DNA from 3 places in the Streptomyces sp. NPDC087300 genome. Region 3 is predicted to be linked to each of the others. Evidence: predicted binding sites of a transcription regulator. Region 3 holds the regulator's gene; each other region holds the start of a gene.
What was found. Region 3 encodes HrcA, which represses chaperone genes, less so after heat shock. Its sites were predicted from a motif close to TTNGCACTCNGNNNNNCNGAGTGCNAA; they were not measured.
Positions count from the first base shown of each region.

Region 1: groL (chaperonin GroEL) is a predicted target of HrcA. The motif match lies at 3,460-3,486, and genes of this name have one in related genera.
Region 2: groES (co-chaperone GroES) is a predicted target of HrcA. The motif match lies at 3,280-3,306, and genes of this name have one in related genera.

Region 1 is NZ_JBIUYI010000007.1:18,138-25,238, forward strand. It holds gene ACIO9J_RS28420 (glucosyl-3-phosphoglycerate synthase) at 1-687, opposite strand, end outside; SAM riboswitch class I at 843-977, shown strand; gene thrC (threonine synthase) at 971-2,296, shown strand; gene ACIO9J_RS28430 (MoaD/ThiS family protein) at 2,389-2,664, shown strand; gene ACIO9J_RS28435 (cold-shock protein) at 3,092-3,295, shown strand; gene groL (chaperonin GroEL) at 3,614-5,239, shown strand; gene ACIO9J_RS28445 (alanine/glycine:cation symporter family protein) at 5,432-6,895, shown strand; gene ACIO9J_RS28450 (hypothetical protein) at 7,025-7,101, shown strand, end outside.
Region 2 is NZ_JBIUYI010000002.1:1,576-8,676, reverse strand. It holds gene ACIO9J_RS05670 (hypothetical protein) at 1-976, opposite strand, end outside; gene groL (chaperonin GroEL) at 1,056-2,684, opposite strand; gene groES (co-chaperone GroES) at 2,829-3,137, opposite strand; gene ACIO9J_RS05655 (polysaccharide deacetylase family protein) at 3,673-4,599, opposite strand; gene ACIO9J_RS05650 (methyltransferase domain-containing protein) at 4,682-5,968, shown strand; gene ACIO9J_RS05645 (RNA polymerase sigma factor) at 6,087-7,101, opposite strand, start outside.
Region 3 is NZ_JBIUYI010000004.1:285,759-292,859, forward strand. It holds gene ACIO9J_RS17060 (DUF3097 domain-containing protein) at 457-1,332, opposite strand; gene ACIO9J_RS17065 (MBL fold metallo-hydrolase) at 1,368-2,111, opposite strand; gene hrcA (heat-inducible transcriptional repressor HrcA) at 2,313-3,329, shown strand; gene dnaJ (molecular chaperone DnaJ) at 3,330-4,466, shown strand; gene ACIO9J_RS17080 (nitronate monooxygenase) at 4,647-5,729, shown strand; gene ACIO9J_RS17085 (16S rRNA (uracil(1498)-N(3))-methyltransferase) at 5,726-6,466, shown strand; gene ACIO9J_RS17090 (hypothetical protein) at 6,650-7,101, shown strand, end outside.

The sequences.
Region 1 (7,101 bases), on a different contig from region 3:
CACCGTGTGCAGCGCGTCGACGAGCAGACCGAGCTCCACGCCGTACCCGACGGGGAACGGCAGCCGTTCGAGCAGGGACCTGCGGGCCGCGTACTCGCCGCCCAACGGCTGCACGAAGCCCGCCAGTTGGGGCCAGTGGAGATTGAGTATCGGCCGGGCCATCAGCTCGGTCACCCGGCCGCCCTGCCCCGCCGCGTCCCCCAGCGGACGGTCGTACATCGCCTTCACGAAGTGCACGTCGGGGTCGGTCAGGAGCGGTCCCACGATCCCCGAGACGAAGTCCGCGGAGAACTCCCGCAGATCCGCGTCGACGAACGCCACGACGTCACCGCGGGTGGCGAGCAGCGAGCGCCAGAGCACCTCGCCCTTGCCCGGCACGGCCGGGACGCTCGGCAGGATCTCGTCCCGGTGCACGACCCGGGCGCCCGCGTCGCGCGCCACCCGCGCCGTACGGTCCCGGGAGCCGGAGTCGACCACGAGGAGCTCGTCGACCAGACCGTCGCGCCCCATCAGCTCCCGGCGTATCACCTCGACGATCGAGCCGACCGTCTCCTCCTCGTCGAGTGCGGGAAGGACGACGCTCACCGAGGTGCCGCAGGCCCGTTTGGCGGCGGCAAGACGCTCCGGCGAACGGTCGGCCACGGACCAGGAACGCCTGCTCAGCCAGTGCTCGACCTCTTCCAGCACGGTCGTGGTCCTCCCGTATGTGATCCATCTCGCGGTACGGACGACTATCTCAAGGGTCCGGGGCTTCGGTTACAGTCTTGAACAACGCCGGTGACCATCGCATGTCGGGGTCACCGCCCCGTTGAGATCGACAACTGAAACCCATAATCGAATACCGCTCATCCAGAGGGGCAGAGGGATACGGCCCGTTGAAGCCCCGGCAACCATCCCGCCGACCGCGCACGCGAGGTCTCGGTGGGGAAGGTGCCAATTCCGTCTCGCGGCGAGATGCGTCGCGAGGAAGATGAGGAGAAAGGGCCTCGCCTCCATGGCTGTGCAGACCGTCGCCACCGAAAGCACCACCACCCCCGCCCCCGTAGACCTCGGCCCCGCATCGGGCCTTGCGTGCCGGGAGTGCGGCACCAAGTTCCCGCTCGGACCGATCTTCGCCTGCGTCGAGTGTTTCGGCCCCCTCGAAGTCGCCTACGACCTGCCGCTCGGTGACCCCGAAGCCCTCCGCGCCCGCATCGAGGCCGGCCCCGCCAACATCTGGCGCTACGCCCCGCTGCTGCCCGTCCCCGCCGACGTGGCCGAGAAGCCGAACCTCAACCCCGGTTGGACCAAGCTCGTCGAGGCCGACAACCTCGCCGCCGAACTCGGCGTCGAACAGGGCAAGTTGTTCGTCAAGGACGACTCGGGCAATCCGACCCACTCCTTCAAGGACCGAGTCGTCGCGCAGGCGCTCGAAGCGGCGCGCGCCTTCGGCTTCACCACCCTTTCCTGCTCCTCCACCGGCAACCTCGCGGGCGCCGTCGGCGCCGCCGCGGCCCGCGCCGGATTCCGCTCCTGCGTGTTCATCCCGCACGACCTGGAGCAGGGCAAGGTCGTCATGGCCGCGGTCTACGGCGGCGAGCTCGTCGGCATCGAGGGCAACTACGACGACGTGAACCGCTTCTGCTCCGAGCTCATCGGCGACCCGCTGGGCGAGGGCTGGGGCTTCGTCAACGTGAACCTGCGGCCGTACTACGGCGAGGGCTCCAAGACCCTGGCGTACGAGATCTGCGAGCAGCTCGGCTGGGTCCTGCCCGACCAGCTGGTCATTCCGATCGCCTCCGGATCGCAGCTCACGAAGATCGACAAGGGGCTGAAGGAGCTCATCGCGCTCGGCCTGGTCGAGGACAAGCCCTACAAGATCTTCGGCGCGCAGGCCGAGGGCTGCTCGCCGGTCTCCGCCGCGTTCAAGGCGGGACACGACGTCGTACGCCCGCAGAAGCCGAACACCATCGCCAAGTCGCTGGCCATCGGCAACCCGGCCGACGGTCCCTACGTCCTGGACATCGCGCGCCGTACCGGTGGCGCGGTGGAGGACGTGAACGACGAGCAGGTCGTCGAAGCGATCAAGCTCCTCGCGCGGACCGAGGGCATCTTCGCCGAGACGGCGGGCGGGGTGACGGTCGGCGTCACGAAGAAGCTGGTCGAGGCGGGGCTCATCGATCCCTCCCTGACCACGGTCGTGCTCAACACCGGGGACGGCCTGAAGACGCTCGACGCCGTCGCCGAGACGTCGCAGGCGACCGCCACGATCAAGCCGAGCCTTGAGGCGTTTCGCTCCGCGGGTCTGGCCGGCTGAGCTCGTAGCTTCCCCGCGGGCCGGTCGTGGCTGGTCGCGCAGTTCCCCGCGCCCCTTTCAGGGGCGTCCCCCGTACCCCAGAGGTGAATTCCATGAGCGTCAGTGTTCGTATTCCGACCATTCTTCGCACCTACACCGGCGGCAAGGCCGAGGTCGTCGCCGAGGGGGTGACGCTGGGTGAGGTCATCGCCGATCTGGAGAAGAACCACACCGGCATCGCCGCCCGCGTCCTCGACGATCAGGGCAAGCTGCGTCGTTTTGTGAATGTCTATGTGAACGACGACGACGTCCGTTTCGAGCAGGGTCTGGAGACGGCCACGCCGGACGGCGCCGGCGTCTCGATCATTCCGGCGGTCGCCGGAGGCTGAGCTTCCGCAGGCAAGAGCACGCCGCGTCATCCGAATTGCCCCCTCCGTGAGAGAAACGGAGGGGGCAATTCTGCATGGTTGAGCGCGGTACAGTTGGGAACAGTGCTTCGCCGTTAGTGCCGAGCGCATATACGAAGTCGGCCTGGAGCCGACAAGAAGTAGCCAAAGCGCGCTGTCCATCTGGGCCCTTTGTGGCTTTTGCCTGGCCCGACTTGCCCTGAGTTCCGGCAAATTCTCCTGATATTTCCGATCGTGCGTGCCCAGAATTCTCGTCCGATTGACCTGTTGCAGACGGCAGTTGGACAGATACATTCAGCGGCGGTCGACGCGTTCCGGCGCACACCCCCATCTCCAATGGGTGGTGGAGGTCTGACCCGGGTCCGCGAAGTGCGGTCCTGTGCAAGGGCCAGTAATAGGGGAGTTAGGCATGGCTCAGGGCACCGTCAAGTGGTTCAACGCGGAGAAGGGGTACGGCTTCATCGCGGTCGACGGTGGTGCGGATGTTTTCGTCCACTACAGCGCGATCCAGATGGACGGGTACCGCACCCTTGAAGAAGGTCAGCGAGTCGAATTCGAGATCTCGCAGGGCCAGAAGGGTCCGCAGGCGGACATGGTCAAACTCGCCGTCTAGCTCGGCGCGACCGACCACCGAAGCAAGCATCGCGAGGGGCTCGTATCCCGAGAGGGATACGAGCCCCTCGTGTGTGCCCGGACGCTCCGGTGGGCAGCTCTGAGCCTGTCCGGGATCCGTGAGAGGCGCTTGCACTCGCAGGGGTCGAGTGCTAATCATTGGGCTTAGCACTCTACGAGTGAGAGTGACAGAACTTGGATCGGGCCGGTGAGGTCCGCAGGCCGGGTGGGGCAAGGAACCACAAGGGCTGCAGGCCGTCCGTCGCGGGCGCCAGTACGGTCCAGATTTTTCCACCCCTGTCCGGGAGGACCACTTCACATGGCCAAGATCATCGCGTTCGACGAGGAGGCACGGCGCGGCCTCGAGCGCGGCATGAACCAGCTCGCCGACGCCGTCAAGGTGACCCTGGGCCCCAAGGGTCGCAACGTCGTCCTCGAGAAGAAGTGGGGTGCCCCCACGATCACCAACGATGGTGTTTCCATCGCCAAGGAGATCGAGCTCGAGGACCCGTACGAGAAGATCGGCGCCGAGCTGGTCAAGGAGGTCGCGAAGAAGACGGACGACGTCGCCGGTGACGGCACGACGACCGCGACCGTCCTGGCCCAGGCCCTGGTGCGCGAGGGTCTGCGCAACGTGGCCGCCGGTGCCAACCCGATGGCCCTCAAGCGCGGCATCGAGAAGGCCGTCGAGGCCGTCTCGGGCGCCCTGCTTGAGCAGGCGAAGGATGTCGAGACCAAGGAGCAGATCGCTTCCACGGCCTCCATCTCCGCCGCCGACACCCAGATCGGCGAGCTCATCGCCGAGGCGATGGACAAGGTCGGCAAGGAAGGCGTCATCACCGTCGAGGAGTCGCAGACCTTCGGTCTGGAGCTTGAGCTCACCGAGGGCATGCGCTTCGACAAGGGCTACATCTCGGCGTACTTCGCCACCGACATGGAGCGTATGGAGGCGTCGCTCGACGACCCGTACATCCTGATCGTCAACTCGAAGATCTCGAACGTGAAGGACCTCCTTCCGCTCCTCGAGAAGGTCATGCAGTCCGGCAAGCCGCTGCTGATCATCGCCGAGGACGTCGAGGGCGAGGCCCTGTCGACCCTGGTCGTCAACAAGATCCGTGGCACCTTCAAGTCCGTCGCCGTCAAGGCCCCCGGCTTCGGTGACCGCCGCAAGGCCATGCTCGGCGACATCGCCATCCTCACCGGTGGCACCGTCATCTCCGAGGAGGTCGGCCTCAAGCTGGAGAACGCCGGTCTCGACCTGCTCGGCCGCGCCCGCAAGGTCGTCATCACCAAGGACGAGACGACCATCGTCGACGGCTCCGGTGACAGCGACCAGGTCCAGGGCCGCGTCAACCAGATCCGCGCCGAGATCGAGAACTCGGACAGCGACTACGACCGCGAGAAGCTGCAGGAGCGCCTGGCGAAGCTCGCCGGCGGTGTTGCGGTCATCAAGGCCGGTGCCGCGACCGAGGTCGAGCTCAAGGAGCGCAAGCACCGCATCGAGGACGCCGTTCGCAACGCGAAGGCCGCCGTCGAAGAGGGCATCGTCGCCGGTGGTGGCGTGGCCCTCATCCAGGCCGCCGCCGTCTTCGAGAAGCTTGAGCTCGAGGGTGACGAGGCCACCGGTGCCGCCGCTGTGAAGCTGGCCCTGGAGGCCCCGCTGAAGCAGATCGCCGTCAACGCCGGCCTTGAGGGTGGCGTCGTCGTCGAGAAGGTGCGCAACCTGACCGTCGGCCACGGCCTCAACGCCGCGACCGGTGAGTACGTCGACATGATCGCCGAGGGCATCCTCGACCCGGCGAAGGTCACGCGTTCCGCCCTGCAGAACGCCGCGTCCATCGCCGCGCTGTTCCTCACCACCGAGGCCGTCATCGCCGACAAGCCGGAGAAGGCGGGCGCTGCCCCGGCCGGCGGCGGCATGCCGGGCGGTGACATGGACTTCTGATCCCTCGCGGATCGGCTGTCCTGAGCGCGTAGCGGTTCGTACGCGTAGCTCGTACGAAGGGGCGGCACTCTCCTCACGGAGGGTGTCGCCCCTTCGGCGTGTCCGGCTGCGCGCCATCGTGCCTTTGCTCACCGTTTACCAAGGACTTAAGTCCCTGGCCCGGGTCTTTTGTCCCGGGCGAGACTTTTGCCCGTGAACTCCCTGGACTCCTTCATCCTGCAAGTGAACGACCACCTGTGGACCTACCTCCTGATCCCGCTCGTCGTGGGCGCGGGCCTCTGGTTCACCGTGCGGTCCAGGGCCGTGCAGCTGCGGCTGCTCCCCGAGATGTTCCGCGTCGTGCGCGAGAAGACCCCGGAGCGGGCCGACGGCCGCAAGCAGGTGTCGTCGTTCGGCGCCTTCACCATCTCCGCCGCGGCGCGCGTCGGCACCGGCAACATCGCGGGCGTCGCCACCGCCATCACCCTGGGCGGCGCGGGCGCCGTGTTCTGGATGTGGGTGATGGCCGTCATCGGCGCCGCGTCCGCGTTCGTCGAGTCCGCCCTCGCGCAGCTCTACAAGGTGCGCAACGCCAGCGGCGCCTACCGGGGCGGGCCCGCCTACTACATGCAGCGCGCGCTCAACAAGCGCTGGCTGGGCGTGCTGTTCGCCGTCACCATCACCGTGACCTTCGGCTTCGTCTTCAACGCCGTGCAGTCCAACACCATCACCTCCGTCGCCACCGGATCCATGGGCACCGGCGAGGCCGAGTGGTTCGCACCCCTGGTGGGCCTGCTCCTCGCCGTGCTGCTCGGCCTCGCCGTCTTCGGCGGCGTACGCAGGATCAGCGCGGTCACCACCGTGCTCGTGCCGGTCATGGCCGTCGTCTATCTGCTGCTCGGCACGGCCGTCGTGCTGCTCAACATCGCCGATGTGCCGCGGGTGTTCGCCGACATCGTGGGCGGCGCCTTCGGGGTGCGCGAGCTGGCCGCGGGCGGCATCGGCGCGGCGATCCAGCAGGGCATCAGGCGCGGCATGTTCTCCAACGAGGCGGGCCTGGGATCGGCGCCCAACGCGGGCGCCACCGCCGAGGTCTCGCACCCGGTCAAGCAGGGCCTGGTGCAGTCGCTCGGCGTCTTCTTCGACACGCTGCTCGTCTGCTCGATGACCGCCTTCATCATCCTGACCGCCAACCCGGAGCTGTCCGGGCGCCAGAGCGCGGACCTCACGCAGTCCACGATGACCGAGAGCCTGGGCGGCTGGGCCGGTCACGTCCTGACCGTCGTCGTCTTCCTGCTCGCCTTCAGCTCGATGATCGGCAACTACTACTACGGCGAGTCCAACATCCAGTTCATGACGCGCAAGCGCTGGGTGCTGCCCTCCTACCGCGCGCTCGTCCTCGCCACCGTCTTCCTCGGCGCGCTCGGCTCGGTCAGCGTGGTGTGGAACGTCGCGGACGTCTTCATGGGCTTCATGGCACTGGTCAACCTGCTCGCGATCATCCCGCTCTCCACGATCGCCTTCCGGCTGCTCGACGACTATCTGGCACAGCGCCGCGCGGGCCTCGACCCGGTGTTCACGCGCGACCGGATGCCGGGCCTGCGCGGCGTGCAGTGCTGGGAGCCCGACCGCGCCACGGCGGACCGCGCGGTCTCCGGCGCACGCCCCCGAGACTGATCGATTCTTCCTAGCTCACACGGGTGACGGACCGTCTTCTGCCTGGTCGGGGCCGGTCCGGCCCCGGTACCTGTGAGGGGAGGCCGGCCCGGACGGGGTCCGGCCCGACTCCTCTCGTAGGGAGACACCATGCGCATGCGCAGGAGCGGACTCATGCTCGCCGCCGCCGTCATGACGGCCGCCGCCGGACTTCTGGCGACGGCGGG
Region 2 (7,101 bases), on a different contig from region 3:
ATCCGTCCAGTGCGGGCCCTTCGAGCACCTCAAGGGCCATGGCGTCCAGCGCTTCGTGGGCGAGGAGGCAGGCTCCCTCGCGCACCGCGAAGCTGCGGCCCGCGCGCGTACGCAGGGTGTCCTTCACCCAGTAGGGGGACCTGCCGGTCAGCGCCGCCAGGTCGGCGACGGTGAGCCCGCCGCGGGCCGCGGTGACCAGACCCAGCAGATCGGCTTCCTCGGAATCGGCGAGCAGCCGGTTCAGTTCGCGCTCGGCCTGTGCACGGACCACCTGGGCGTGCGGCGAGTCCGTCAGGGGCCACTCGGCGGCGGGGGCGCGCAGCGGGTGCCCCTCCGGCACGTCGGTGGGCAGCGGCAGGTTGTCGCGGCTCGACACCAGGATCCGCATGCCCGCGCGCGGGGCGGCCGGGAGCAGGCTCGCGATGCTGTGGGCCGCCGGTCCCGTGGTCGCGTCGCAGTCCTCGTCGAGGCCGTCGACCAGGAGGACCAGGCGTTCGCCCCGTGCGGCGCAGGCGTGGGCGGCTTCCGCGTACAGGCGCAGCAGTTGGGTCTCGCGGCCCGCGGCGGTGAGGTGGGCGGGCAGGCTCTCGCCGACGAGTTCGGCGAGTTGTTCCATGACGATCTCGACGTAGGCGGCGACGCCGTTGTACGCGCCGTAGTGGGCCGTGACGAAGAAGGGCACGATCCGCACCCCGGGCGGCGGGTGCAGCGCGAACCAGGACAGGAGCCCGGTCTTGCCCGCCCAGGCCCCGCCGCGCAGCCAGGTGTGGGACGGCCCGTCGGCCGCGCGGCAGATGTCGGCGAGCGCCGCCAACTCGCTCTCGCGCCCGGCGCATCGAGGCGGCACGATGCGCTTGACCTGCTCCCAGTACGCCGAGCGCGCCCGGGGGACCAGGGTCACCGGACTGTGGTCGCCCGTGACGACGACGTCTGCGTCTCCCCTGATCGCCACCGCGCGATCCCCCCGCACCCGCATGGCGCCATCGTGCCAAACCGGCATGGGGAAAGCCCCCTGTTCCCGAGGGGAACAGGGGGCTTTCCGGGAAGCTCGTGCCTCAGTGCGAGTGACCGTGACCGTGGCCGTGCCCGGCCTCGGCCTCTTCCTCGGCCGGCTTCTCGACGACCAGGGTCTCGGTCGTGAGGAGCAGCGACGCGATGGACGCGGCGTTCTCCAGGGCGGAGCGGGTGACCTTGACCGGGTCGAGGAGACCGGCCTTCACCAGGTCGCCGTACTCACCGGTCGCGGCGTTGAAGCCGAAGCCCTTGTCGAGCTCGGCGACCTTCGAGGTGATGACGTAGCCCTCGAGGCCGGCGTTCTCGGCGATCCAGCGCAGCGGCTCGACGGCGGCGCGGCGGACGACGGCGACACCGGTGGCCTCGTCGCCCTCCTTGCCGAGGTTGCCCTCGAGGACCTTGACGGCGTGCACCAGAGCGGAGCCACCACCGGAGACGATGCCCTCCTCGACCGCGGCGCGGGTCGCGGAGATGGCGTCCTCCAGACGGTGCTTCTTCTCCTTCAGCTCCACCTCGGTGGCGGCGCCGACCTTGATCACGCACACGCCGCCGGCCAGCTTCGCGAGGCGCTCCTGGAGCTTCTCGCGGTCCCAGTCGGAGTCCGTGGCGTCGATCTCGGCCTTGATCTGGGCGACGCGGCCCTCGACCTCGGTCTTGTTGCCACCGCCGTCGACGATCGTCGTGTCGTCCTTGGTGATGGTCACGCGGCGGGCGGTGCCGAGCACGTCGAGACCGACCTGGTCGATCTTGAGGCCGACCTCTTCGGCGATGACGGTGCCGCCGGTGAGGGTGGCGATGTCACCGAGCATGGCCTTGCGGCGGTCGCCGAAGCCGGGGGCCTTCACCGCGACGGCGTTGAAGGTGCCGCGGATCTTGTTCACGACCAGGGTCGACAGGGCCTCGCCCTCGACGTCCTCGGCGATGATCAGGAGCGGCTTCGAGGCGTTGGCCTGGATGACCTTCTCGAGCAGCGGCAGGAGGTCCTGGATGGAGGAGATCTTGCCCTGGTGGATCAGGATGTACGGGTCGTCGAGGACGGCCTCCATACGCTCCTGGTCGGACACCATGTACGGCGACAGGTAGCCCTTGTCGAAGGCCATGCCCTCGGTGAAGTCGAGCTCCAGGCCGAAGGTGTTGGACTCCTCGACGGTGATGACACCGTCCTTGCCGACCTTGTCCATCGCCTCGGCGATGAGCTCGCCGACCTGCGGGTCCTGGGCCGACAGACCGGCGACGGCCGCGATGTCGGCCTTGTCGTCGATCGGACGGGCGGTGGCGAGGAGCTCCTCGGAGACGGCCGCGACGGCGGCGTCGATGCCCTTCTTCAGGGCGGCCGGGGAGGCGCCGGCGGCTACGTTGCGCAGACCTTCCTTGACCAGGGCCTGGGCGAGCACGGTGGCGGTGGTGGTGCCGTCACCAGCGATGTCGTTGGTCTTGGTCGCCACCTCCTTCACCAGCTGGGCGCCGAGGTTCTCGTACGGGTCCTCGACCTCGACCTCACGGGCGATGGTGACGCCGTCGTTGGTGATGGTCGGGGCGCCGAACTTCTTGTCGATGACGACGTTGCGGCCGCGGGGGCCGATCGTCACCTTCACCGTGTCGGCAAGCTTGTTGACGCCGCGCTCAAGGGCGCGACGGGCGTCCTCGTCGAACTTCAGGATCTTCGCCATGGGAGCGGTTCAGCCCTCTCGAAAACTCAGGGGGGTCCGGGGGGATCCCCCGGAATGTTCAGCAACGAACTGCGCCCCTCGCCGCCCGGCATCAGCTGGGTGACCAGGGGCGCAGCTCAAAGCAGTGCTTCTGCTTCGGGTGAACTACTTCTCGACGATCGCGAGCACGTCGCGAGCCGAGAGGACGAGGTACTCCTCGCCGTTGTACTTCACCTCGGTGCCGCCGTACTTGCTGTACAGCACGATGTCGCCGGTCTTCACGTCGAGCGGCAGACGCTCGCCGTTCTCGAAGCGGCCCGGGCCCACGGCCAGGACGACGCCCTCCTGGGGCTTCTCCTTGGCGGTGTCCGGAATGACCAGGCCGGAGGCCGTGGTCTGCTCGGCGTCGAGCGGCTGGACCACGATGCGGTCCTCGAGCGGCTTGATGGCAACCTTGGAGCTTGCGGTCGTCACGATCCGGTCTCCCCCTTCGGAGATCTACGGGGTTAACAGTCTGGGTGGCGACCAGGTGGATCCGTCGTCGCGGGTGCCGGACCTGCCCGTCGCTGTTGGCACTCTCCAACGGGGAGTGCCAGAAGCGAGACTAGGACGGGGATTAGCACTCGGTCAAGCGGAGTGCCAATCGGCTGCGCCTGGCTTTAGCGGGTTGGGGTGCTCCCCGACGGGGTTGGCGTGGGGGTGCCCCTGTCAGGGCAACGGGCCTCGCCCCGGTGGGGTTCCCTTTCCGCGACGTCACCCTGCCTCGTTTTTCGCTCCTCCGCGCCGGGGGCTGTGCCCACCGGTTCCGCCTTGCGGAACGCCTGCCCACAGCGGGGCACTGGGCCCGCCTGGCCCGTCGGCTTTCGTTTCGGGACCTTCTGGGCCGCCTTTCTGCCCAGGCGTTCGATCGGGTCGACCGATTCCGCGCAGCCCGTGAGGAGCGTGGGCGCGAGTACGCCGCACAGCAGGGCCCCGGCGAGGAGGCGGCGGCGCGCTCGCGCCCGGGGGGTCACAGGTAGTCCTCCAGCCTGGCCACCGCGTACCCCTTGTCCGTGACCGTCTTCATGACCTTGCGGACCATGTCGGGCATCGTGCCCTTCCAGTCCGCGCGGCCCCGGAAGTGCGTGAGGATGATGTCGCCGGGATGCAGGTCCCGGTCCCACTCGCGCCACTCCATGTGGTCGGCGAACGCCTCCGACGCCCACAGCGGGACCGCCTTGACGCCGCAGGACTTGGCGGCGCGCAGGGAGTCCTGGTTGTAGTTGCCGTAGGGCGGGCGGAAGAGCTCGGGCCGCTTGCCGTAGTGCTTCGCGATGACGTCCTGCATGCCGCAGATCTCACGGCGCTGCGCCTCGTACGAGAGTCCGGGCAGATAGCGGTGGTTGAGGGTGTGGTTGTTCAGGGTGACGCCGCGCGACTGCATCTTCTTGAAGTACGCGTAGTCCTCCTTGACCAGGTAGTCGCTGAGGAACGCGGTGTACGGGATCTTCAGGTCGCTCATCATCCTCAGCAGCGCCGGGTCCTTCTCGGCGCCGTCGTCGATGGTGAGGAAGACGACCTTCTCCTTGGTCGGGATCGTCGTGAAGACGGGCGGCAGGCTCGACTGGCCCTTGACCTCGAAGCCCTTGCGGGTGGTGAGGCGGGGCTTCGTCGCGGGGGCCGGGGGCGCCGCGAGCGGGGTCTTCGCCAGGCCCCACCGCTTGGCCGCGGCGGCCCGCGCGGCCTGGGCGACGCCGAGCCGCTGGGCGTAGGAGTCCAGGGCGCGGGCGGGCGGGGCCTGGAGCGGCTGCTGTCCGTGGGCCGGTTCGGCGGTGTCGGAGCCGCCCCCGGCGGTACAGCCCGACGCGATCGCGACGACCGTGATCGCGGCGGCCGCTGCGCGAGCCTGATTCTTCCGTCTTCTGGCGGATTCTTCCTTTTGTCGTACTAGTTGCATGGCGCCGGATCCTCGCAGCTCAAGGCCCTGTCGACCGGCCGACACCGCCGCCGGCCGCGCACCATCCACCGACTGGCCCACAATGGGGCAGGTGAACGACCCGAACACGCCGAGCGGCCACGAGACCGACCTCGGCGACCCCCTCGCCGCCTTCGCCGCCCTGCGCACCGACGCGGGCCTGGCCCTGCTCGACGAGGTACGGGAGGTGGCGCCCGCGCAGGAACTCGCCGCCGCGACCCGGCTGCGCCGCGACCATCCCGCCCCGCTGGTGTCGGCCGCCCTCGCGCAGGCGCGGCTGCGGCAGCGGGCCGCGGCGAAGTTCGGCGCGGCGGACGCGGCCCGGATGTTCTTCACGCCCAACGGCGTCGAGCAGTCCACCCGTGCCTCCGTCGCCGGGCACCGCGCCGAGAGCTTCAGGGCGCTCGGCGTCCGGTCCCTCGCCGACCTCTGCTGCGGCATCGGCGGCGACGCGATCGCCCTCGCGCGGGCCGGCATCTCCGTGCTCGCCGTCGACCGGGACCCGCTGACCTGCGCGGTCGCCCGCGCCAACGCCGAGGCGCTGGGGCTCACCGACCTGATCGAGGTCCGCGAGGCGGATGTCACCGAGGTCGACACGTCGGCGTACGACGCGGTCTTCGTGGACCCGGCGCGCCGGGGCGCGAGAGGAGGAGCCGCGCGCAGCGCGTCGGCCAGGGGTGGTGGCCGGGCGACGGGCGGGCGGATCTTCGACCCCGAGGCGTACTCGCCGCCGCTGTCCTGGGCGGTCACCGCCGCGCTGAAGGCGCCGCTCGCCGCGCTGAAGATCGCGCCGGGCATCCCGCACGAGGCGGTACCCGCCGAGGCGGGGGCGGAGTGGATCTCGGACGGCGGCGACGTGAAGGAGGCGGTGCTGTGGTTCGGCACGGACGCCGCCGCCTCGCACCGCGCGACGCTGCTGCCCGGCGGCGCGAGCCTGTGGTCCTCGCTCGACGCGATGCTGCCGGACCCCGAGGTACGGCCCGTGGGGCGCTATCTGTACGAGCCGGACGGCGCGGTCATCCGCGCGCACCTGGTGGCGGAGGTGGCCGCGCGGGTCGAGGGCGGGCTGATCGACGAGACCATCGCGTACGTCACGTCCGACGCACTGCACCCGACCCCGTACGCGGTGGCGTACGAGATCACCGACCAACTCCCCTTCGGCGTGAAGAAGTTGAAGGCGCTGCTGCGGGAGCGGGAGGTCGGGATCCTGACCGTGAAGAAGCGCGGCTCGGCGGTGGAACCGGAGGAACTGCGCCGCAAGGTGAAGCCGCAAGGGAAGAACGCGGCGACGGTCTTCATGACCCGGGTGGCAGGCGCCCCGACGATGCTGATCGGCCACCCGGCCCTGTAAGAGGCGCAGGACTGAGTGCCCCGTAAGGGCCGCAGGGCTGAGTGCCCCGTAAGGGGCGCGGGGAGCTGCGCGACCAGCCACAGCGAGCCCGCAGAGTCCGAACCGGCCCGAAAAGACCTCAGCACCCGGCGGCCCGCACCAAAAGCAACTCCCGCTCCCGCACATTGCGCGCAAGCGAGGCCGCCCGCTCGAACTCCACCCGCGCCTCGGCCGAACGGCCAAGCCGCACCAGCAGATCCCCCCGCACACTGGGCAGCAAGTGGTACTCACGCAACGCCGGTTCACCGGAAAGCGCGTCGACCAGGGCCAGCCCCGCCTCGGGCCCCTCGGCCCGGGACACCGCGACTGCACGGTTCAGTTCGACCACCGGTGACGGGGTGCGGGCAGCCAGCAGGCCGTAGAGCACGGCGATCTGCTGCCAGTCGGTCTCCTCGTACGTAGCCGCGTGGGCGTGACACGCGGCGATCGCGGCCTGCAGCCCGTAGGGGCCGAGGGCGCCGGTGGAGGTGGCCTGCGCGCGGGTCAGCGCGGCGTAACCGCGCCGGATCAGCATCTGGTTCCAGCGGGCCCTGCTCTGGTCCTCGAGCAGCACCGGCTCGCCCGCGGGGCCCGTCCGCGCCGCCGAGCGGGACGCCTGGAGCTCCAACAGCGCGGCGAGGCCGTGCACTTCGGACTCCTTGGGCATCAGGCCCGCGAGCACCCGGGCGAGCCGCAGCGCGTCCTCGCAGAGGGCGGGGCGCAGCAGGTCGTCGCCCGCCGTGGCCGCGTACCCCTCGTTGAAGATGAGGTAGATGACTTCGAGGACGGAGCCGAGCCGGTCGTCGCGGTCGGGCCCGTAGGGGACCTCGAAGGCGACGCCCTTCGCGGCGAGGGTGCGCTTGGCCCGCACCACGCGCTGCGCCACGGTCGGTTCGGGGGCGAGCACGGCGCGCGCGATCTCCGCGGTGGTCAGGCCGCCGAGCAGCCGCAGCGTGAGCGCCACGCGGGCCTCGGCGGAGAGCACCGGGTGGCAGGCGGTGAAGACGAGGCGCAGGAGGTCGTCGTCGATGTCGTCCGGGTCGGCGGGCTCATCGACGTGCGGCGGCGCGCTCTCCAGGTCGCGGCCGACCTCGGCGAGCTTGCGGGCGTAGCGC
Region 3 (7,101 bases):
CGGGCGGCCCCTTCACCCACCCGCTCCACCCGTACTCCCACCCGGACGGTGTGAGTCTCCTGTGGGGGTGGGGCGCCGTCGGCGTCTGCGGGTGGGTGGGTGGGCAGTGCGTGGGGTGCGGTCGCTGTGGACTGGGCGGGCGCGTCTCTGCGGGGGCGTTCGGTGGGGGAGGGCCGGGGCGCGTGTCCGTGGAGGGGCGTGATCGGTGCTGGGAGGGCCGGGCGTGTTCCTGCTGGGGTGGTTCGGTGCGGAGATTCGGGTGGGCGGGTGGGGATGGCCACCGCGGAGCGGCGGGATTGGTTTTGGAGGGGCGCTCCGCGCGGAGGGGACCGGGTGCGTGTCCCGCCAGGGACGTGCTCCGCGCGGAGGGGATTGGGCTCGGGCATCCGCAGGGGCGTGTCCGAGAGGCCGGGGCTCAGGCATCCGCGGGGATGTCGTCCGAGGCCCAGGGGCCAGTTACTCCGTGACGAAGTCGATCAACTCTTCCACCCGTCCGAGAAGCTCCGGCTCAAGATCCCGGTAGCTGCGCACCGAGCCCAGGATCCGCTGCCACGCCGCCCCCGTGTTCTCCGGCCAGCCGAGGGCCCGGCAGACGCCCGTCTTCCAGTCCTGCCCGCGCGGCACCCGCGGCCACGCCGCGATGCCGACCGACGCGGGCTTCACCGCCTCCCACACGTCGATGTACGGGTGGCCCACCACCAGCGCGTCCGACGTGGAGATCTCCGCCGCGATGCGGGACTCCTTGGAGCCGGGGACCAGGTGGTCGACGAGGACGCCGAGGCGGGCGTCGGGGCCCGGCCGGAACTCCGCGACGATCGCGGGCAGGTCGTCGATGCCCTCCAGGTACTCGACGACGACGCCCTCGATGCGCAGGTCGTCGCCCCAGACCCGCTCGACGAGTTCGGCGTCGTGGCGGCCCTCCACGTAGATGCGTCCCGCGCGGGCGACCCTGGCCCGCGCCCCGGGTACGGCCACCGATCCTGAGGCGGTGCGTGAGGGACGTACGGGCGGAGCGCCCGCAACCGCGGTGGGGCGGACCAGCGTGATCGTGCGGCCCTCCAGGAGGAAGCCGCGGGGCGCCATCGGGAAGACGCGGTGCTTGCCGAAGCGGTCCTCCAGCGTCACCGTCGGCCCCTCCGCGGTCTTCTCGCAGCGGATCACCGCGCCGCAGAATCCGGTGCTCAGCTCCTCGACCACGAGGCCGGCGTCCGCCGCCACCTCGGGCACGGGCTTCGGCTTCTTCCAGGGGGGAGTGAGATCGGCGGAGTACAGACGGCGCTGCGGGCCCGCAGGGCCCTCGGAGGGGTGGTGGCGGGAGACGGGTGGGCGCATTCTGCCGACGATAAGAAAAGTGACAAGGAGCTCCGCTACGACACGCCGAAGCGGGTCGCCAGTGTGGCGCGCTGCGCACGGACAAAAGCAGCATCCACCACCGCACCGTGCCCCGGCACGTACAGCGCGTCCTCGCCGCCCAGGTCGAGCAGCCGGTCGAGCGCCGCGGGCCACCGGTCGGGTACGGCGTCGGGTCCCGCCTGCGGTTCGCCCGACTCCTCGACCAGGTCGCCGCAGAACACGATCTCCCGGCTCCCGTCGACTCCCGGGACGAGCACCGCGAGATCGTGGCCCGAGTGGCCGGGGCCGACGTCGGCGAGCAGCACCCGCACCCCGCCGCCGAGGTCGAGCGTCCACTCCCCGCACACCAAGTGGTGCGGGCGGACCAGGAGATCGGCCGCCTCGGCCGCCGCGTCCGGGTCCACTCCGTGCCGTACCGCGTCGGCGCGCAGTTCGTCACGGCCCTTGTCGAGGACCGTGTCGATGCCCACCGCCCCGTACACCTCCACGCCCGCGAAGGCCGCGGCCCCCAGGACGTGGTCGAAGTGGGGGTGCGTCAACACGAGGTGCGTGACCCGTCGCCCGTCCCCGATGATCTCCCTGGCGCGGGTCCGCAGCGCCGCGCCCTCGGCCAGGGTCGACCCCGCCTCGATCATGAGAGCCGCGTCGTCGCCGACGACGAGGCCCGCCGTGCAGTCCCAGACCGGCAGGCGGCACCGCCCCACCCGCGGTGCGAGCCGCTCCCAGCCCGCCGCTTCCCATGCCAGCGCCACGTCCATACGGTGACGCTATCCGCACGCGCCGTGTTCGGCAGCCGCTGCCTGACACGCATGCGTGACTTCGGTGGGTCCGCCCTTGCCGGGGCCGTACCTCACGGCCGTACACTGACCTTTCGGTAGCTGGCACTCACCCATGGTGAGTGCCAGGCAAGGGGGCTCGGCGGGGCTCGACGCGACGTACGACAGCTGGAGGTGTGCGCGATGCTCAATGAACGCAGGCTCGAAGTGCTGCGCGCCATCGTCCACGACTACGTAGGCACCGAGGAGCCGGTCGGCTCCAAGGCGCTGACGGAGCGGCACAGTCTCGGGGTCTCTCCCGCGACGGTCCGCAACGACATGGCCGCGCTGGAGGAGGAAGGGTTCATCGCCCAGCCCCACACCAGCGCGGGGCGCATCCCGACGGACAAGGGCTACCGCCTGTTCGTCGACAAGCTCGCGGGCGTCAAGCCGATGACCGCGCCGGAGCGCCGGGCCATCCAGAACTTCCTCGACGGCGCCGTCGACCTCGACGACGTCGTGGGGCGCACGGTGCGGCTGCTCGCGCAGCTGACCCGGCAGGTCGCGGTCGTGCAGTACCCGTCGCTCACGCGGTCGACGGTGCGGCACGTGGAGCTGCTCTCGCTGGCTCCGGCACGGCTGATGCTCGTACTGATCACCGATACCGGCCGGGTCGAGCAGCGCATGATCGACTGCCCGGCGCCGTTCGGCGAGACCTCGCTCGCCGACCTGCGGGCGCGGCTCAACAGCAGGGTCGCGGGACGCCGCTTCGCGGACGTGCCGCAGCTCGTGCAGGACCTGCCCGACGTCTTCGAGGCGGAGGACCGCGGCACCGTCGCGACCGTCCTCTCCACCCTCCTCGAAACGCTCGTGGAGGAGACCGAGGAGCGGCTGATGATCGGCGGAACCGCCAATCTCACCCGCTTCGGACATGACTTTCCCCTCACCATCCGGCCCGTCCTCGAAGCCCTCGAGGAGCAGGTCGTACTCCTCAAGTTGCTTGGTGAGGTGCAGGATTCGGGCATGGCCGTACGGATCGGTCATGAGAACGCCCATGAGGGCCTCAGCTCCACGTCCGTGGTCTCGGTCGGCTACGGTTCGGGCAGCGAGGCAGTAGCCAAACTCGGCGTGGTCGGACCGACCCGCATGGACTATCCGGGAACGATGGGAGCAGTACGCGCAGTGGCACGTTACGTCGGACAGATCCTGGCGGAGTCGTAAGTGGCCACGGACTACTACGCCGTACTCGGCGTGCGCCGCGACGCTTCCCAGGACGAGATCAAGAAGGCCTTCCGGAGGCTGGCGCGCGAGCTTCACCCGGACGTGAATCCGGATCCGAAGACTCAGGAGCGCTTCAAGGAGATCAACGCCGCGTACGAGGTGTTGTCGGACCCGCAGAAGAAGCAGGTCTACGACCTCGGCGGTGACCCGCTGTCCCAGGCGGGCGGCGGCGGTGCGGGCGGTTTCGGGGCCGGTGGCTTCGGCAACTTCTCGGACATCATGGACGCGTTCTTCGGGACGGCGTCGCAGCGTGGCCCCCGGTCGCGCACGCGCCGTGGCCAGGACGCCATGATCCGTCTGGAGATCGACCTCAACGAGGCCGCCTTCGGCACCACCAAGGACATCCAGGTCGACACGGCCGTGGTGTGTACGACCTGTAGCGGGGAAGGCGCCGCTCCCGGCACCTCCGCGCAGACCTGTGACATGTGCCGCGGTCGCGGCGAGGTGTCGCAGGTCACGCGGTCCTTCCTCGGACAGGTCATGACGTCGCGCCCGTGCCCGCAGTGCCAGGGCTTCGGCACGGTCGTGCCCACGCCCTGCCCGGAGTGCGCCGGCGACGGCCGCATCCGGTCGCGCAGGACGCTGACCGTGAAGATCCCCGCGGGCGTCGACAACGGCACGCGGATCCAGCTCGCGGGCGAGGGCGAGGTCGGCCCCGGCGGCGGCCCCGCCGGTGACCTGTACGTGGAGATCCACGAGCTGCCGCACGGCGTCTTCCAGCGCCGCGGCGACGACCTGCACTGCACGGTCACCATCCCGATGACGGCCGCGGCTCTCGGCACGAAGGTGCCGCTGGAGACGCTGGACGGCCTGGAGGAGATCGACATCAGGCCCGGCACCCAGTCCGGGCAGTCGGTGCCGCTGCACGGCCGTGGCGTCACGCATCTGCGGGGCGGCGGCCGCGGTGACCTCATCGTGCACGTCGAGGTCCTGACCCCGACCAAGCTCGATCCCGAGCAGGAGCGGGTGCTGCGGGAGCTTTCGCAGCTGCGGGGCGAGGAGCGGCCCACGGGGCAGTTCCAGCCGGGGCAGCAGGGGCTTTTCTCGCGGCTCAAGGATGCGTTCAACGGGCGGTAGCGCCTGGAGCGGGTTCCTCTGCCCCTCGGCGACGGGTTCTTCCCGTGCCGGGGGGCTTTGCCGTTCTCCGCGGGCCGGTGGGGGCTGGCCGCGCAGTTCCCCGCGCCCCTGACGGGGCGCTGCACGTCGGCGTGCGGGGTGCGATTCGTTGTGGTGTGGGGGACGTGGCACGATGCGGTCATGTCCTCCGCACTGACCGATCTCTGCCGCCATCCGATCGTGCAGGCCCCCATGGCGGGTGGCGCGTCCGGCCCGCAGTTGGCCGCCGCCGTCGCCGAGGCCGGTGGGCTCGGGTTCCTCGCCGCCGGGTACAAGACCGCCGACGGGATGTACCAGGAGATCAAACAGTTGCGGGGGCTCACCTCGAAGCCCTTCGGCGTCAACCTCTTCATGCCGCAGCCCGAGTACGCGGACGCCGCGGCCGTCGACGTGTACCGCAGCCAGCTCGCCGGTGAGGCCACCTGGTACGAGACGCAGCTCGGCGACCCGGACAGCGGGCGTGACGACGGGTACGACGCCAAGCTGGCGATCCTGCTCGACGATCCGGTGCCGCTGGTCTCCTTCACCTTCGGGTGCCCCACCCGCGACGTCTTCGACGCGTTCGCGCGCGTCGGCACCCTGACCGTCGTCACCGTGACCACGCCCGAGGAGGCCCAGACCGCCCAGTGGTCCGGCGCCGACGCCGTCTGCGTGCAGGGCATCGAGGCGGGCGGCCACCAGGGCACCCACCGGGACAACCCGGAGACCGACGGCGCGGGCATCGGACTGCTCGCCCTGATCACGCAGGTCCGCGAGACCGTGCAGATCCCCGTCGTCGCCGCCGGAGGCCTGATGCGCGGCGCGCAGATCGCCGCGGTGCTCGCGGCGGGCGCCGACGCGGCGCAGCTCGGCACGGCCTTCCTCGTCACCCCCGAGTCCGGCGCGAACCCCCTGCACAAGCAGGCCATGACCAACCCGCTGTTCGTGCGGACCGAGCTGACCCGGGCGTTCTCCGGGCGCCCGGCGCGCGGCCTGGTCAACCGCTTCATGCGCGAGCACGGTCCGTACGCCCCCGCCGCCTATCCCCAGGTCCACCACCTCACCAGCGGTCTGCGCAAGGCCGCCGCCAAGGCCGGTGACGCGCAGGGCATGGCGCTCTGGGCCGGGCAGGGCCACCGGCTCGCCCGTGAGGTGCCCGCGGGACAGCTCGTCGAGGTCCTGGTGGCCGAGCTGGCCGAGGCGCGGACCGCGCTGACGTCCACGGCGCAGGAGGAAGAGGCGTGACCGCCCCCGTCTTCGTCGTCGAGCACTTCGACGCGGGCGCCGGCGGACGGTACGTACTGGACGGGCCCGAGGGGCGGCACGCCGTCTCGGTGAAGCGGCTGCGCGCCGGTGAGGACGTCGTCCTGACCGACGGCGCGGGGCGCTGGGCGGACTGCGTGGTCCTCGACACCGAGGGCAAGGACCGGCTCGTGGTGAAGATGGACTCCTACTCCGAGGAGCCCCCGGAGTCGCCCCGCGTCACCGTCGTACAGGCGCTGCCCAAGGGCGACCGCGGCGAGCTGGCCGTGGAGACCATGACGGAGACCGGCGTGGACGCGGTGGTGCCGTGGGCCGCGTCGCGCTGCATCACGCAGTGGAAGGGCGAGCGCGGTCTCAAGGCCCTCGCCAAGTGGCGGGCCACCGCGCGCGAGGCGGGCAAGCAGTCGCGCCGGGTGCGCTTCCCCGAGGTGCTGGAGGCGGCGTCCACCAAACAGGTCGCCGCGCTGCTCGCCGACGCCGACTTCGCCGCCGTCCTGCACGAGGAGGGCAGCGAGCCGCTGGCCACCGCGGAACTCCCGGCGAGCGGGCACATCGTCCTGGTGGTCGGGCCCGAAGGGGGCGTGTCCCCGGACGAGTTGGCGGCCTTCGCCGCGGCGGGCGCGAAGCCCTACCGGCTCGGCCGCAGCGTGCTGCGCACGTCCACCGCGGGCACCGCCGCGACCGCGCTGCTGCTCGGGCGCACGGGCCGCTGGTCCTGACCGGTTCTCGCGCGCGGGGGTTGAGCCGGTTCCGGCCCCGCCAACGCCCTTGCCCGGGTGGACAGATGGCCGCAAGAGGTCTACCGCGTCGGCGCGTACGGTGGCACTCTGCCGCCTATGGGGGCATTGAGGCGGTTAAGCGGCAGGGGTGTACGGAAGCGGCGTGCACGGGTTCTGTACGCCGTGGCGCTCGGCGGTGCGGCCGCGCTCGGCGTCACCGCGTGCGATCCCGTGGACGGGCAGCTGAACACCTCGGCGGTCGCGCTCACCACGGACGAGATGGGCACCAAGGAGCTGGAGCGGCAGCACGCCGACGTGTCGTGGCTCAGCTGCAACGGCAGGTTCGAGGGCCGTGTCACGCCGCGCAGCGGTGAGCCGACGAAGAAGGCCGTGGTGGAGGTGGACTGCCAGGGCGAGACCAAGGACGGCAAGGACATCACCATCAAGGGCAAGGTGCACGACGTCGTCGACGGCGCCTGCGTCCGCGGCAGTCTCACCGCCAAGATCGACGGCAAGCAGTGGTTCCGCGTCGACGTCCTCGGCAACTGCGCCTCAGGGAACGGCAACGGCAACGGCAACGGCAACGGCGGGAACAACGGCGGGAACAACGGCGGGAACAACGGCGGGGGCGGGCA